3 regions of the Psychrobacillus sp. FSL K6-1464 genome follow, and region 2 is predicted to be linked to each of the others. Evidence: a T-box and tRNA genes for the amino acid it is inferred to sense, from the RefSeq annotation. Region 2 holds a T-box; the other regions hold tRNA genes.
The links. The T-box of region 2 lies ahead of thrS (threonine--tRNA ligase). A T-box ahead of a tRNA ligase gene usually reads a tRNA of that ligase, here a tRNA-Thr.

Region 1 (4,343 bases), on a different contig from region 2:
GTGATGACTTGCCTGCAGCAGATATCATCATTAGTCATAATTCACCATTTGGAATTCACGATAAAACTAATCGTGCCCATCTTGGGTATCTCGGGCTAAAAAACTACATCGAAAAACATCAACCGACTCATGTGTTTCATGGACATCAACACAAACATCAAATTAGCATGGTTGGGAAGACAAAAGTTGTTTGTGTATTTGGAGGATGGGTCTGGAATCAAGAGAAAGACACGCTAAAACAGGTGCTAAAAGTGGCAGAATGAATAATCCCTATTAAATTTAAGCATAGAGAAATCGACGGACAAAAACGTTCGTCATTTTTTATTGTAAATTTTATTTGACAAACTGGATATTGGGTGGTATACTTAGAATATAAAGTTAAAGAAACGAAATAATCATTTTTGTTCGACACGCTAGAAATGTATATACACCAAGGTTTTGAATGGGATAGAACCATTTTTGGTAAAGATTATGGAATAATTGCCGAACTATAGAATATGATGTTACAACAAAACAAAAAAAACGAAAGCAGAGGTGATGGACATGTTGAGAAAAATGACGATAGAAAACTTTTTAAACGTAGCGTCAAAACAGGGGAACAATCCCTTTATTTCAACACGCCTATCATCAGACGCATCACATACAAATTTAGATAGTCGCGAACTAACAGCAGAGGGATGGTATCCTTCTCGCTCATTAGGAAAGCTCCGAAAGAACATGCAGACATACTTGTATTCTTTTTACACACCACTGGTGTCGAATCGAATGTAGATTAGTTGTATATTCTTTTCCCACTCCGAGAGGATTGAGGAAGCTGCTCCTGATGAGATTATCTCACCGGGAGTTTTTTATTGCCTAAAAGGAACAAAAACAAAAAAACTAACACACGAAAGGAGAGGAAAGACATGATGAAAACAATTGCAGATTTAATGAGCAAGCATTGGCAAACACTATCAAGCGAATCAAGAATAGGCGGATTTGATCGCCCTAGTTTCACATGTCCGGAATCTGGACGTGTTGTTGAGTATACGCAAAATACGGCAAATTTACTGGATTTAGCGGGAGAGGTTTCATTACCGAAAGAATGTTTCAAGGAAAAACGTAAGATGGACGACCGACAGCAAAAGGGCAACCCTTATTTTTCAGGGCACCAATATTTGCACAGGCGAACACATCGCATGTTTTGTCATACCTTCGCATAGGAGGATATAGACACCCTTGAAGCACTCGTCGGGAAACCGAACGGGTGCTTTTTTGTAACATTTTTTTCGGACAGGTAGCCAAGAGGCTCAAGGCGAGAGACTGCAAATCTCTTATTCGCCGGTTCAAATCCGGTCCTGTTCTCCAATTATTCCCCTTTAGCCAAATGGTAAGGCATTCGACTTTGAATCGGAAAAGTCCACGTTCGAATCGTGGAAGGGGAACCAATCACACGGTGCTGTAGATCAATGGTAGATCGCTTCCCTGTCACGGAAGAGGTTGCGGGTTCAAATCCCGTCAGCACCGCCAACATTTCAAGATGTAGCTCAGTTTGGTTAGAGTACTTGGTTTGGAACCAAGGGGTCGCAGGTTCGAGTCCTGCCATCTTGACCATATATGAGGTGTTCGCATAGTGGCAATTGCAAGGGACTGTAAATCCCTCCTCGAAAGAGTACGTTGGTTCGAGTCCAACACACCTCACCATACTTTAGAACAACAATGCGGATATGGTGGAACTGGTATACACGTGCGATTCAGAATCGTATGCCTATGGGCGTGGGAGTTCGACTCTCCCTATCTGCACCAAATTTATAAAAAGAAGGAGTGAGCGACATGCTCGAGACAATAGAAGTAGATGAGATAAGGTTCGGAAGGCAACACAATAAGGCCCAGTGGTGAAATGGTTAACACACTAGACTTTCACTCTAGGATTGCGGGTTCAATCCCCGTCTGGGTCACCAAATAATGCGGATATGGTGGAACTGGTATACACGTGCGATTTAGAATCGTATGCCTTCGGGCGTGGGAGTTCGACTCTCCCTATCTGCACCAAACATGCTCGTTTAGTTCAGCGGAAGAATGCCTGTTTTGTAATCAGGATGTCGGGGGTTCAAATCCCTCAACGAGCTTAGCTTCATCAATACAAAAAGAATAGGAAGTGAGAACGATGAAGAGTGATAAGAGTGACAAGAAAATCAGCAAGCAATCAAATCCGCCTTCGTAGCTCAACGGTAGAGCAAGGTACTTTTAATACCGAGGTTGTAGGTTCAAATCCTATCGAGGGCATTTCATTTGTGGTCATGGTCTAATGGCAAAGACGACTGCCTTCCAAGCAGTAGATGTGGGTTCGATTCCCACTGGTTGCACCAATTAAACACAAGAAGGGATCTGATGTAGATGGGAGCAAGACAGAAGTACTACTAATTGACTACAAACAACTAATCGATTTTACAGACTCGATGCAGAAGAACAACTTTAAATTCGTTCACCAGTACATTCAAAAACGAGTGAAGAAACAAAAAGAAGGATGGGAAGAGGAATGTGAAAGCTTCCTGAAGGATGCAATAGAGTTGCAAGAGAGATTGAACCAGTATAGAAAAGATTACCTTAAACGGTTCGGTAGTGAACAATAACCATATTTGCCCTTGTAGCTCAGTAGGATAGAGCAACCGATTTCTAATCGATGAGTCAAGAGTTCGAGTCTCTTCTTGGGCGTTTTATTAATGCGGTAACAGGTGTACATTTGCTCTCATAAGGCAGATTGTGTAGGTTCGATTCCTACTACTGCAACCAATCTATACATCCTTAGCTCAGTGGTAGAGCGTTCGGCTGATAACCGAGAAGTCAGGAGTTCAAATCTCTTAGGATGTACCAATATTTCAAGATGTAGCTCAGTTTGGCCAGAGTACTTGGTTTGGATCCAAGGGGTCGCAGGTTCGAGTCCTGCCATCTTGACCAAATGGGATTATAGCTCAATTGGAAGAGCAACTGCCTTGCACGCAGTAGGAAGGGGTTCGAGTCCCCTTAGTTCCACCATTTTCAAAAAAATAAAGTTACGGGTAGTTGGCTGAGTGGCTGAAGGCACCGCACTGCTAATGCGGAAGAGGGGTAAAATACTCTCACAGGTTCGACTCCTGTACTACCCGCCATAACGGAGATGTGGCAGAGCTTGGTTTATTGCGTCGGTCTCGAAAACCGAAGGGCATGGAAGTGTCCCGTGAGTTCGAATCTCACCATCTCCTCCATATTTGGAAACGTGGCCGAGAGGCTGAAGGCGTCGGTCTTGAAAACCGAAGGGCGTGTAAGCGTTCCAGGGGTTCGAATCCCCTCGTTTCCTCCAATAATGACTCCGTGGTGTAACGGTTGCACGCCCGCCTGTCTAGCGGAAAGTTGCGGGTTCAAATCCCGTCGGGGTCGCCATATTAAGTATTTATTTTGCGGGTGTGATGGAACTGGTAGACATAGCGGACTTAAAATCCGCTGCTCTTGTAGCGTGTGGGTTCGACTCCCGCCATCCGTACCAAAATAACCACGTAGCTCAATGGATGGAGCATCTGACTACGAATCAGAAGGATTGCAGGTTCAAGTCCTGCCGTGGTTGCCATAGGGGTATAGTTTAATGGCAAAATGACGGCCTCCAAAACCGACGATGTAGGTTCGATTCCTGCTATCCCTGCCAAACGTTTGCTTAGCTCAACTGGGAGAGTACCTGTTTTACAAGCAGGTGGTTGGGGGTTCAAGTCCCTCAGCAGACACCATTAAAGTAAATGAAATTTCGAAAAAAAGATAAGGAGTGAGCAAGTTGAAATGGTTAGTACAAGAATTTCTAAACAATAGTTCGAATGTGGAAAGAGTCATAACTGCTTTAGAAATGAGTTCTACTGCTTATTTAATAGTACGACTGAACAAAGATTATAGTTTAACTGTCCTCCATAAAGGTACGAGAATACCTGAAGATAATTCAGCAGATATATTGAAAAAATTTACAAAAAATGAAAACATAATGGTCTACGGTTCAAAACAATTTGCAAACGTTGCACAATCAGAGAATTTTAAGCCAGGTTCTTTCTGGAGCGAAGACTTTGAGTATGAAGTGTTTAAACAAAAAATCGGCAAGGAACTGTTAAACAACGAATTCGTGGTTGGGGAGCTGTCGGGGCTAAAACCTATTTGGGATTCCTTTTTCATCCGACCGACGGGAAACACAAAGTTGTTTACTGGTTTCACCATCACATTAGAAGATTTTCTTTCATGGCAAGAAAGAGAATCTGATGTCAATAGTGCGTATGTGGGACAGACTTTAATGATCTCACCTGTCAAAGAGATAAAAGCCGAATATCGCTTTTTCGTTGTTGAGCAACAAA
Region 2 (4,343 bases):
TGCAGTATATGTAGCAAGTTCACATGGCAAAACGGCCATGTTTGAAAAAGAGGCTTCGTACTTCATTAAGGAAGCATATGCCCATTTTAAACCGATTGGTGCTACATTTAGTGGAGAGCAATTAGTTGATAATCTGCACTTCACTGGTCAGGCTGGTGTTCTCACTAAAGAAACTGGTAAAGGCTTTGTAGATAGTTTCTTAAATGCTATTGCTGCCCATCGCTTCTGGAATAGAGCAATATAAACAATTATTTTGGGCATGTCCTATTAGGGCATGCCTTTTTTACATAGAATGAGAGAATAAGATAATGAAGAACTTTTAGAAGGAAATAAAAAGAAAAATTTTAAGCGTATAACAAACATAACTATTCACTAATACTTGAAGGGAAGTTATTGTTGGGTATAGAAAGAGTAATAAGGAAAGTCAAAGGAGGAAACTTCATGCACTACGTAATAATAGGAGGAGACGCTGCGGGGATGAGTGCGGCAATGGAAATTGTACGTAATGATCCTGACGCTCGAATTACGACACTGGAAAAAGGACATATTTATTCCTATGGACAGTGTGGTTTACCCTATGTAGTAGGAAAACAAGTAGTATCTTCAACGGACGTTATAGCACGAAGTGTAGAAATGTTCCGTAGTAAATACGGAATTGATGCAAAGACAGGATATGAAGTGACCCATGTGGACCCTAACAATAAAACAGTGTCAGGGAATATTCTGCAAACGAGAGATAATTTCATCTTAAGCTATGACCGCTTGCTTATTGCGACGGGTGCTACTCCAGTTGTTCCTAATTGGAACGGTGGGCATTTGTTAGGGATTCATACGATTAAAACCATTCCAAATACAGAGGCAATTATCGCGGATTTAGAAAATGTTCAACAAGTTACTATAATTGGTGGAGGATATATTGGACTAGAAATGGCCGAAAACTTTGCTAGTATTGGAAAAAAAGTACGTATTATACAAAGAGGAGATCAGCTTGCCGGTATATTTGATCACGATATAGCATGTTTCATACATGAACATGCAAAGGCTCATAATGTAGAAGTGATATTAAATGAAGAGGTTCAATCTTTCACGGGAGATACGAGAGTAAGTGATGTGAGGACAGATAAAGGAAGTTACCCTACCGATTTAGTTTTAGTTGCCACAGGGCTTAAACCTACAACGGGTTTTTTAGAGGGAACTGGCATTCAATTGCACCATAATGGAGCGATTGTAGTAAATAATTTTTTAGAAACGAATTTGGACGATATCTACGCAGCAGGAGATTGTGCAACTCATTTTCATCGTATTAAACAACTGAATGATTATATTCCTTTAGGAACAACTGCTAATAAACAAGGGCGAATCGCTGGATTAAATATGATAGGTCAAAGGAATGAATTTAAAGGAATTGTTGGCACATCCATCATGAAATTTTTTGATTTGGCTCTTGGAAAAACTGGTTTGTCTGAGAAAGAAGCGGAGCAGCTCGGTATTTCCTATGACGTGCATACGCAGGAAGCCACGGACATTGCAGGGTATTATCCAGGTAAGGAAACGATGCATATGAAATTGATTTACAGGAAGGATGACCAACAAATTTTAGGGGGTCAAATTATTGGAGGAAATGGTGTAGATAAAAGGATTGATGTATTAGCAACTGCACTTTATCACCATATGACCTTTTCCGAGTTATTGGATCTTGATCTTGCATATGCCCCACCATTTAATGGGGTTTGGGATCCCCTGCAGCAAATGGCAAAGCGAAGTACTACCAAAAAAATATAACAGTAATGTTGACTATTTGAATTTTGTTGCATATACTTAGAAAAATCAATTAGTAACAAGCGAAGAAAAGGACATGGATCATTTAAATACTTCTTATCAGAGAATGGGGTCACCGACTGAAAGCCCTTAAAGAAATGCAAATGATTTACCACCTTGGAGCAATTATGGGGAACACATTTATGTAATTATCCATAATCGGGAAACCGTTATCTTACATGAGCGCAACAGAACTTTTATGTTGCAAATTAGGGTGGAACCACGACCACACTCGTCCCTTTACCGGGATGGGTGTGGTCTTTTTGTATATAAATTTAATATTCAAGCGAAGAAAAGGATATGAATTGTTTTAACTTTCTTATCAGAGAATAGGGTCACTGACTGAAAGCCCTTAAAGAAATGCAAATGATTTACCACCTTGGAGCAATTATGGGGAACACATTTATGTAATTATCCATAATCGGGAAACCGTTATCTTGTATGAGCGCAACAGATTTTTTTGTGTTGCAAATTAGGGTGGAACCACGACCACACTCGTCCCTTTACTGGGATGGGTGTGGTCTTTTTTGTTAGGAGAAAAATAGTAAATGGAGGAATTAAAGTGAAAGCAGAAGAAAGAGTAAGTCATCAAAATTTAGGGCAACAATTAGAATTGTTCATGTCGATGGAGGAAGCACCAGGAATGCCGTTTTATTTACCAAAAGGGATGATACTACGTAACGAACTGGAAAACCTGTGGAGAGAAAAGCATCAACGAGCAGAATATCAAGAGATTAAAACTCCTATTCTGATGAAACAGGAGCTTTGGGAAAAATCAGGGCATTGGGATCACTATCATGAAAATATGTATTTTGCAGATGTAGATGACCAAAAATATGCGATTAAACCAATGAATTGCCCTGGAGCTGTTTTAATCTTCAATAGCAAACGAAGAAGCTATAGGGAGCTTCCGGTTCGATATGCAGAACTTGGATTAGTCCACCGCCATGAACTCTCTGGATCATTGAATGGATTATTACGAGTCAGAGCTTTCACTCAGGATGATGCTCATCTGTTTGTATTGGAGGAGCAGATCGAAAGTGAGATAGCGAAGGTACTAGACCTTGTGGATGAGTTTTACTCGGAGTTCGGCTTTAGCTATAAAGTAGAGCTATCCACTCGACCAGAAAATTATATGGGATCAGTAGAGGTTTGGGATCAAGCAGAGCAAGCGTTGGAAGCAGTTCTTCAGAATAAGCAGGTAGAATATCAGGTAAACGAAGGGGATGGAGCATTTTATGGTCCGAAAATCGATTTTCATATATTAGATGCATTGGGACGTAGCTGGCAGTGCGGTACTGTTCAACTAGACTTTCAAATGCCTGAAAAGTTTGACTGTAAGTACATCGACGAACACAATCAATTGCGACAACCCATTATGATTCATCGTGCAATTTACGGTTCTATTGAGCGATTCATGGCTATTCTATTGGAGCACTATCAAGGTAGCTTTCCGCTGTGGTTATCTCCGGTTCAAGTTAAAATATTACCAATTGCCGATGCACATAAAGAGTATGCAGAGAACGTAAAGTGGCAACTTGAGCAAGATGGGTATCGAGTAGAGATAGACAACCGGGTAGAGAAAATCGGATTGAAAATTCGTGAAGCTGCAATGCAAAAACATCCGTATATGCTCATTATTGGGGATCATGAAATGGAAAATGGCGCAGTTTCTGTTCGACAACATAGAGTAGGTGTATTGGGAGAAATGAGTTTTTCAGCCTTTATAGAGAAATTAAAAGAGGCTAGGAAAGGGTGAAATATTAAATATTGTCATACTAAAAGGATTTTCGGCTATATATAACGAATGAAACTCTATGGAGGTCGTATAATGGCAAAATGGATGTTATTGTTTGCAGGAATCGCTATTATAGTTGGAAATGCATGGGGAATATATTCAATGTATCAGCCAAAGGTGGGGCCAATTGGAAATGGAGAAATTGCCAATTCTGTCTGGGTCAGTATTATTTTCAGTACGTTAGCTGGTGTAATAGCAATTGCCCAATTTGTAGCTTTACTTATCCATGATAATCATAAAAAAAGATTTCCAACATTAGAAACTGAACGATTTATATTGCGCCCCATTGAAATTAGTGACGCAAAAGAGGTTTTCTATTATTTTTCAAAAGATGAGGTTACGAAGTATTATGATTTGGACACATTTGAAGACGTTAAAGAAGCAAAGGTATTAATAGGAAATTGGCAAAAGAAATATCTAAAAAAAGAGGGGATTCGCTGGGGGATTGCTACGAAGGAAGAGAATAAAATTATCGGTAGTTGTGGATATCATAATTGGGAAAAGAAACACTTTAAAGCAGAGATTGGTTTTGAAGTGGCACCAGAGTTTTGGCGTAAAGGCATTATGATAGAGGTGTTACAGCCCATTTTACGTTACGGATTCGAGTTAATGGATTTAAATCGTATTGAAGCCCTCTTTGCTCCTGATAATATAGCATCTAAAAAAACGCTAGAAAAAGCTGGTTTTGTTTATGAAGGTACTTTTCGAAAATCTGCGTTTGAAAAAG
Region 3 (4,343 bases), 560 kb from region 2:
CCGACCCGCACGAAAGGCGTAACGATCTGGGCACTGTCTCAACGAGAGACTCGGTGAAATTATAGTACCTGTGAAGATGCAGGTTACCCGCGACAGGACGGAAAGACCCCGTGGAGCTTTACTATAGCTTGATATTGAATTTTGGTGCAACTTGTACAGGATAGGCAGGAGCCTTAGAGCCCGGAGCGCCAGCTTCGGAGGAGGCGTCGGTGGGATACTGCCCTGGTTGTATTGAAATTCTAACCCATACCCGTAACCCGGGTAGGAGACAGTGTCAGGCGGGTAGTTTGACTGGGGCGGTCGCCTCCTAAAGTGTAACGGAGGCGCCCAAAGGTTCCCTCAGAATGGTTGGAAATCATTCGAAGAGTGTAAAGGCAGAAGGGAGCTTGACTGCGAGACCTACAAGTCGAGCAGGGTCGAAAGACGGGCTTAGTGATCCGGTGGTTCCGCATGGAAGGGCCATCGCTCAACGGATAAAAGCTACCCCGGGGATAACAGGCTTATCTCCCCCAAGAGTCCACATCGACGGGGAGGTTTGGCACCTCGATGTCGGCTCATCGCATCCTGGGGCTGTAGTCGGTCCCAAGGGTTGGGCTGTTCGCCCATTAAAGCGGTACGCGAGCTGGGTTCAGAACGTCGTGAGACAGTTCGGTCCCTATCCGTCGTGGGCGTAGGAAATTTGAGAGGAGCTGTCCTTAGTACGAGAGGACCGGGATGGACACACCGCTGGTGTACCAGTTGTTCTGCCAAGAGCATCGCTGGGTAGCTATGTGTGGACGGGATAAGTGCTGAAAGCATCTAAGCACGAAGCCCCCCTCAAGATGAGATTTCCCATTACGCAAGTAAGTAAGATCCCTCAAAGACGATGAGGTAGATAGGTTCGGGGTGGAAGCGTGGCGACACGTGCAGCTGACGAATACTAATCGATCGAGGACTTAACCAAATTTTGTTTAACGTAACAATGTCGTTTATCCAGTTTTGAAAGTACAAAAAAAATATAAAAAAAAGCTTGAATTATTTTCTAGTTTTGTTATACTAAGTATTGTCTTTCAAATTAATAAGGTCTAGTGATGATGGCGAAGAGGTCACACCCGTTCCCATACCGAACACGGAAGTTAAGCTCTTCAGCGCCGATGGTAGTTGGGGGTCTCCCCCTGTGAGAGTAGGACGTTGCTAGGCTGTATTATTCCGAAGTAGCTCAGTGGTAGAGCAATCGACTGTTAATCGATTGGTCGTAGGTTCGAGTCCTACCTTCGGAGCCATTTTAGGAGAGCTGTCCGAGTGGCCGAAGGAGCACGATTGGAAATCGTGTAGGCGGGTTAAACTGTCTCAAGGGTTCAAATCCCTTGCTCTCCGCCAGATTAGTTTTCTACATAAAAGTATGGCCCCTTGGTCAAGCGGTTAAGACACCGCCCTTTCACGGCGGTAACACGGGTTCGAATCCCGTAGGGGTCACCATTTATTAAATTGAACGAATGAAGTTGACGCAGAGATGCGAAGATTATCGTAATTTTACCCAGGAGGATTAGCTCAGCTGGGAGAGCATCTGCCTTACAAGCAGAGGGTCGGCGGTTCGAGCCCGTCATCCTCCACCATTTCTTTTGAAACAAATTAGCAATTATAGTATTGTCGCGGGGTGGAGCAGTGGTAGCTCGTCGGGCTCATAACCCGAAGGTCGCAGGTTCAAATCCTGTCCCCGCAACCAAATGGTCCCGTGGTGTAGCGGTTAACATGCCTGCCTGTCACGCAGGAGATCGCCGGTTCGATCCCGGTCGGGACCGCCATTTTTTAAAAGATTGGTGATAAGCAAGAAGGTCGAGGAAGCGATTGAGTGATGGAAGAAACGTACTAAAGTACGTGACTAACTGAACGAATGAAGCTGACAAAGAGATTCGCAGCTTAGCACAATCAAATTTGGCTCAGTAGCTCAGTCGGTAGAGCAAAGGACTGAAAATCCTTGTGTCGGCGGTTCGATTCCGTCCTGAGCCACCATATTTATAAGCCGGAATAGCTCAACTGGTAGAGCAACTGACTTGTAATCAGTAGGTTGAGGGTTCAAGTCCTTTTTCCGGCACCATACACTGGTGGGGTAGCGAAGTGGCTAAACGCGGCGGACTGTAAATCCGCTCCTTCGGGTTCGGCGGTTCGAATCCGTCCCCCACCACCAGTTTTTAGGGGCATAGTTTAACGGTAGAATAGAGGTCTCCAAAACCTTTGATGTGGGTTCGATTCCTACTGCCCCTGCCAATTTTTTTTAGTTAGCTTTGAATAATGGCGGTTGTGGCGAAGTGGTTAACGCATCGGATTGTGATTCCGACATTCGGGGGTTCAATTCCCCTCAGTCGCCCCATATTCCTTAGTAGTTAGCTCTTTTTTTATTTGTGGCGGTTGTGGCGAAGTGGTTAACGCACCGGATTGTGATTCCGGCATTCGGGGGTTCAATTCCCCTCAGTCGCCCCATTGGGGTATAGCCAAGCGGTAAGGCAATGGATTTTGATTCCATCATGCCCTGGTTCGAATCCAGGTACCCCAGTTTGCGGAAGTAGTTCAGTGGTAGAACACCACCTTGCCAAGGTGGGGGTCGCGAGTTCGAACCTCGTCTTCCGCTCCAATTACTTTACGGCGGCATAGCCAAGTGGTAAGGCACAGGTCTGCAACACCTTTATCACCGGTTCAAATCCGGTTGCCGCCTCCAATTTTTAAAAATGATTTAATAACTGCCTAGTATTTATTTTGCCGGTGTGGCGGAATTGGCAGACGCGCGGGACTCAAAATCCCGTATCCTCTGGATGTGCCGGTTCGACCCCGGCCACCGGTATAAAAGCAAAGAACCCTTGATATTTCAAGGGTTCTTTTTTTGGGAAAATGTAGATAACATAGTTGTACTATAAATAGAAAAAGAAATTACTCACGGTTTCAATAGTAGTAAGAATAAGCCCAAGAGAAATCACCTCTTGGGCTTTATATGTTTATGAACTAACACAAAGCTTTTGATCATTTAGTGTGTTCCTACAATAGTTAGGAATCAACATGGCAAACTCCGTACTCCTTTGGAATTTAGTGCAATTCTCTTTAGCAACGATACATGTTACGCAAAACCATTTACAAAGTACTCGATTATTTCTAAATCGTCTTCCGTCACGTCACGGTCAAAAAGAGAGGACATCTCTTCTACAATTGCCTCTATTTTTCCTTTATGTTTATTTGTTAATTCTGCACTTGTCTTTAATAATGATACAAAGGAAGTAAATTCATCCTTTGTTAAAGGTGCTGGATGATGAGATAGGAAGAAGATTTCTGCGTCATAGCCTTCAATTTTCTCCAAAAGCTTATACATCTTTTCAATGGTATAATGCCACTTTTCTGCGTACATATTTGCATAGAGACAGTCACCAAGAAATAATGTCTTTTCCTCTGCTATATAAATGAGATTCGAATCAGGTGAATGATCTCCACCAACATGTTCAATGATACAGGTAACCCCACCTATATTAAGTTTGATTTGCTTGTCAAAAATGATAGTGGGATCTGGTATGATAACTTCTCGCATACTTCCTAGCTCTAGCTTTATCGCATCTGCACAAAAAGGAATTTCAATCCCTGCTTCGACACGTCCATCCAACTCCTTATCTTCCCATGATAGCTTTTGAAGTTCTTTTACTTTGTTATAGGTCATGGAATTGGCAACTGAAGGAACATCCATTTCACGTAAGCCAAATACATGATCCCAATGCCAATGTGTGAGAGCCAGAATATCCCCTGTGAGATGATAGGAAGCTAATTGCTCTTTAAAGTATTTAGCATGATTAGAAGAATTACCAGCATCAATCAGTAGAGTCTGTTTGTCCCCTACAATAGCAGCTAATATCGGTCGATCTGTCTTTTGATATGGAGGCAGGTAAAAGAGTCGATCGGAAAGTTTTTTCAATGTTTGCATGAACTCGTACTCCTTAGATATGTTTGTAACGTTCATTATATACTACTGTTACAGGTGATGAGAAATAAAACTAGAAGTGTAATTGAACTTTGCATTTCGGGAGGGGATACAAAGTTGTTAAATCTAGTTGCATATAAGTTTGCTCGTGCAAACATGTAAAATTTATTATTGTTTGATAAAGATCCACTTTCATTTAATTTTTTAAACTATATATGTACTTTAGTAAGTGAGACTCTTAAAGGTAGAGTTTGAAAAGATTCACAAGATAGCTTATTAAGCCCTCCCGTGAACCAATTCTAATAGTAAGTAAAACCTATCCAACAAACTGTTTGATTAGCTCGTTAAATTTTTCTCGTTCTTCCCAGAAAAGCCCATGTCCGCTATAGTGAAATGGAACGAGATGCGA

Region 1: it has a tRNA-Thr gene. The T-box ahead of thrS (threonine--tRNA ligase) is inferred to sense a tRNA for this amino acid. The anticodon was not compared.
Region 3: it has a tRNA-Thr gene. The T-box ahead of thrS (threonine--tRNA ligase) is inferred to sense a tRNA for this amino acid. The anticodon was not compared.

What each region holds. Positions count from the first base shown of each region.
Region 1 is NZ_JBBOOP010000002.1:91,889-96,231, reverse strand. It holds gene MKX39_RS20410 (metallophosphoesterase family protein) at 1-263, shown strand, start outside; gene MKX39_RS20405 (hypothetical protein) at 906-1,202, shown strand; tRNA gene MKX39_RS20400 (tRNA-Cys) at 1,271-1,347, shown strand; tRNA gene MKX39_RS20395 (tRNA-Gln) at 1,353-1,427, shown strand; tRNA gene MKX39_RS20390 (tRNA-Asp) at 1,435-1,509, shown strand; tRNA gene MKX39_RS20385 (tRNA-Pro) at 1,516-1,593, shown strand; tRNA gene MKX39_RS20380 (tRNA-Tyr) at 1,599-1,683, shown strand; tRNA gene MKX39_RS20375 (tRNA-Leu) at 1,701-1,785, shown strand; tRNA gene MKX39_RS20370 (tRNA-Glu) at 1,866-1,940, shown strand; tRNA gene MKX39_RS20365 (tRNA-Leu) at 1,947-2,031, shown strand; tRNA gene MKX39_RS20360 (tRNA-Thr) at 2,037-2,108, shown strand; tRNA gene MKX39_RS20355 (tRNA-Lys) at 2,194-2,265, shown strand; tRNA gene MKX39_RS20350 (tRNA-Gly) at 2,274-2,348, shown strand; gene MKX39_RS20345 (hypothetical protein) at 2,319-2,612, shown strand; tRNA gene MKX39_RS20340 (tRNA-Arg) at 2,621-2,694, shown strand; tRNA gene MKX39_RS20335 (tRNA-Ile) at 2,779-2,853, shown strand; tRNA gene MKX39_RS20330 (tRNA-Pro) at 2,860-2,937, shown strand; tRNA gene MKX39_RS20325 (tRNA-Ala) at 2,941-3,015, shown strand; tRNA gene MKX39_RS20320 (tRNA-Ser) at 3,037-3,128, shown strand; tRNA gene MKX39_RS20315 (tRNA-Ser) at 3,133-3,224, shown strand; tRNA gene MKX39_RS20310 (tRNA-Ser) at 3,230-3,319, shown strand; tRNA gene MKX39_RS20305 (tRNA-Asp) at 3,325-3,399, shown strand; tRNA gene MKX39_RS20300 (tRNA-Leu) at 3,417-3,502, shown strand; tRNA gene MKX39_RS20295 (tRNA-Arg) at 3,507-3,583, shown strand; tRNA gene MKX39_RS20290 (tRNA-Val) at 3,662-3,737, shown strand; gene MKX39_RS20285 (ATP-grasp domain-containing protein) at 3,773-4,343, shown strand, end outside.
Region 2 is NZ_JBBOOP010000001.1:3,411,820-3,416,162, reverse strand. It holds gene MKX39_RS17330 (catalase) at 1-244, shown strand, start outside; gene MKX39_RS17325 (FAD-dependent oxidoreductase) at 442-1,782, shown strand; T-box leader at 1,836-2,061, shown strand; T-box leader at 2,099-2,324, shown strand; gene thrS (threonine--tRNA ligase) at 2,330-3,577, shown strand; gene MKX39_RS17315 (GNAT family N-acetyltransferase) at 3,650-4,343, shown strand, end outside.
Region 3 is NZ_JBBOOP010000001.1:2,852,443-2,856,785, reverse strand. It holds rRNA gene MKX39_RS14560 (23S ribosomal RNA) at 1-943, shown strand, start outside; rRNA gene rrf (5S ribosomal RNA) at 1,064-1,179, shown strand; tRNA gene MKX39_RS14550 (tRNA-Asn) at 1,188-1,262, shown strand; tRNA gene MKX39_RS14545 (tRNA-Ser) at 1,268-1,359, shown strand; tRNA gene MKX39_RS14540 (tRNA-Glu) at 1,384-1,458, shown strand; tRNA gene MKX39_RS14535 (tRNA-Val) at 1,520-1,595, shown strand; tRNA gene MKX39_RS14530 (tRNA-Met) at 1,631-1,705, shown strand; tRNA gene MKX39_RS14525 (tRNA-Asp) at 1,709-1,784, shown strand; tRNA gene MKX39_RS14520 (tRNA-Phe) at 1,917-1,992, shown strand; tRNA gene MKX39_RS14515 (tRNA-Thr) at 2,002-2,077, shown strand; tRNA gene MKX39_RS14510 (tRNA-Tyr) at 2,084-2,167, shown strand; tRNA gene MKX39_RS14505 (tRNA-Trp) at 2,174-2,247, shown strand; tRNA gene MKX39_RS14500 (tRNA-His) at 2,275-2,350, shown strand; tRNA gene MKX39_RS14495 (tRNA-His) at 2,385-2,460, shown strand; tRNA gene MKX39_RS14490 (tRNA-Gln) at 2,462-2,533, shown strand; tRNA gene MKX39_RS14485 (tRNA-Gly) at 2,537-2,611, shown strand; tRNA gene MKX39_RS14480 (tRNA-Cys) at 2,622-2,695, shown strand; tRNA gene MKX39_RS14475 (tRNA-Leu) at 2,736-2,818, shown strand; gene MKX39_RS14470 (MBL fold metallo-hydrolase) at 3,089-3,937, opposite strand; gene MKX39_RS14465 (alpha/beta fold hydrolase) at 4,251-4,343, opposite strand, start outside.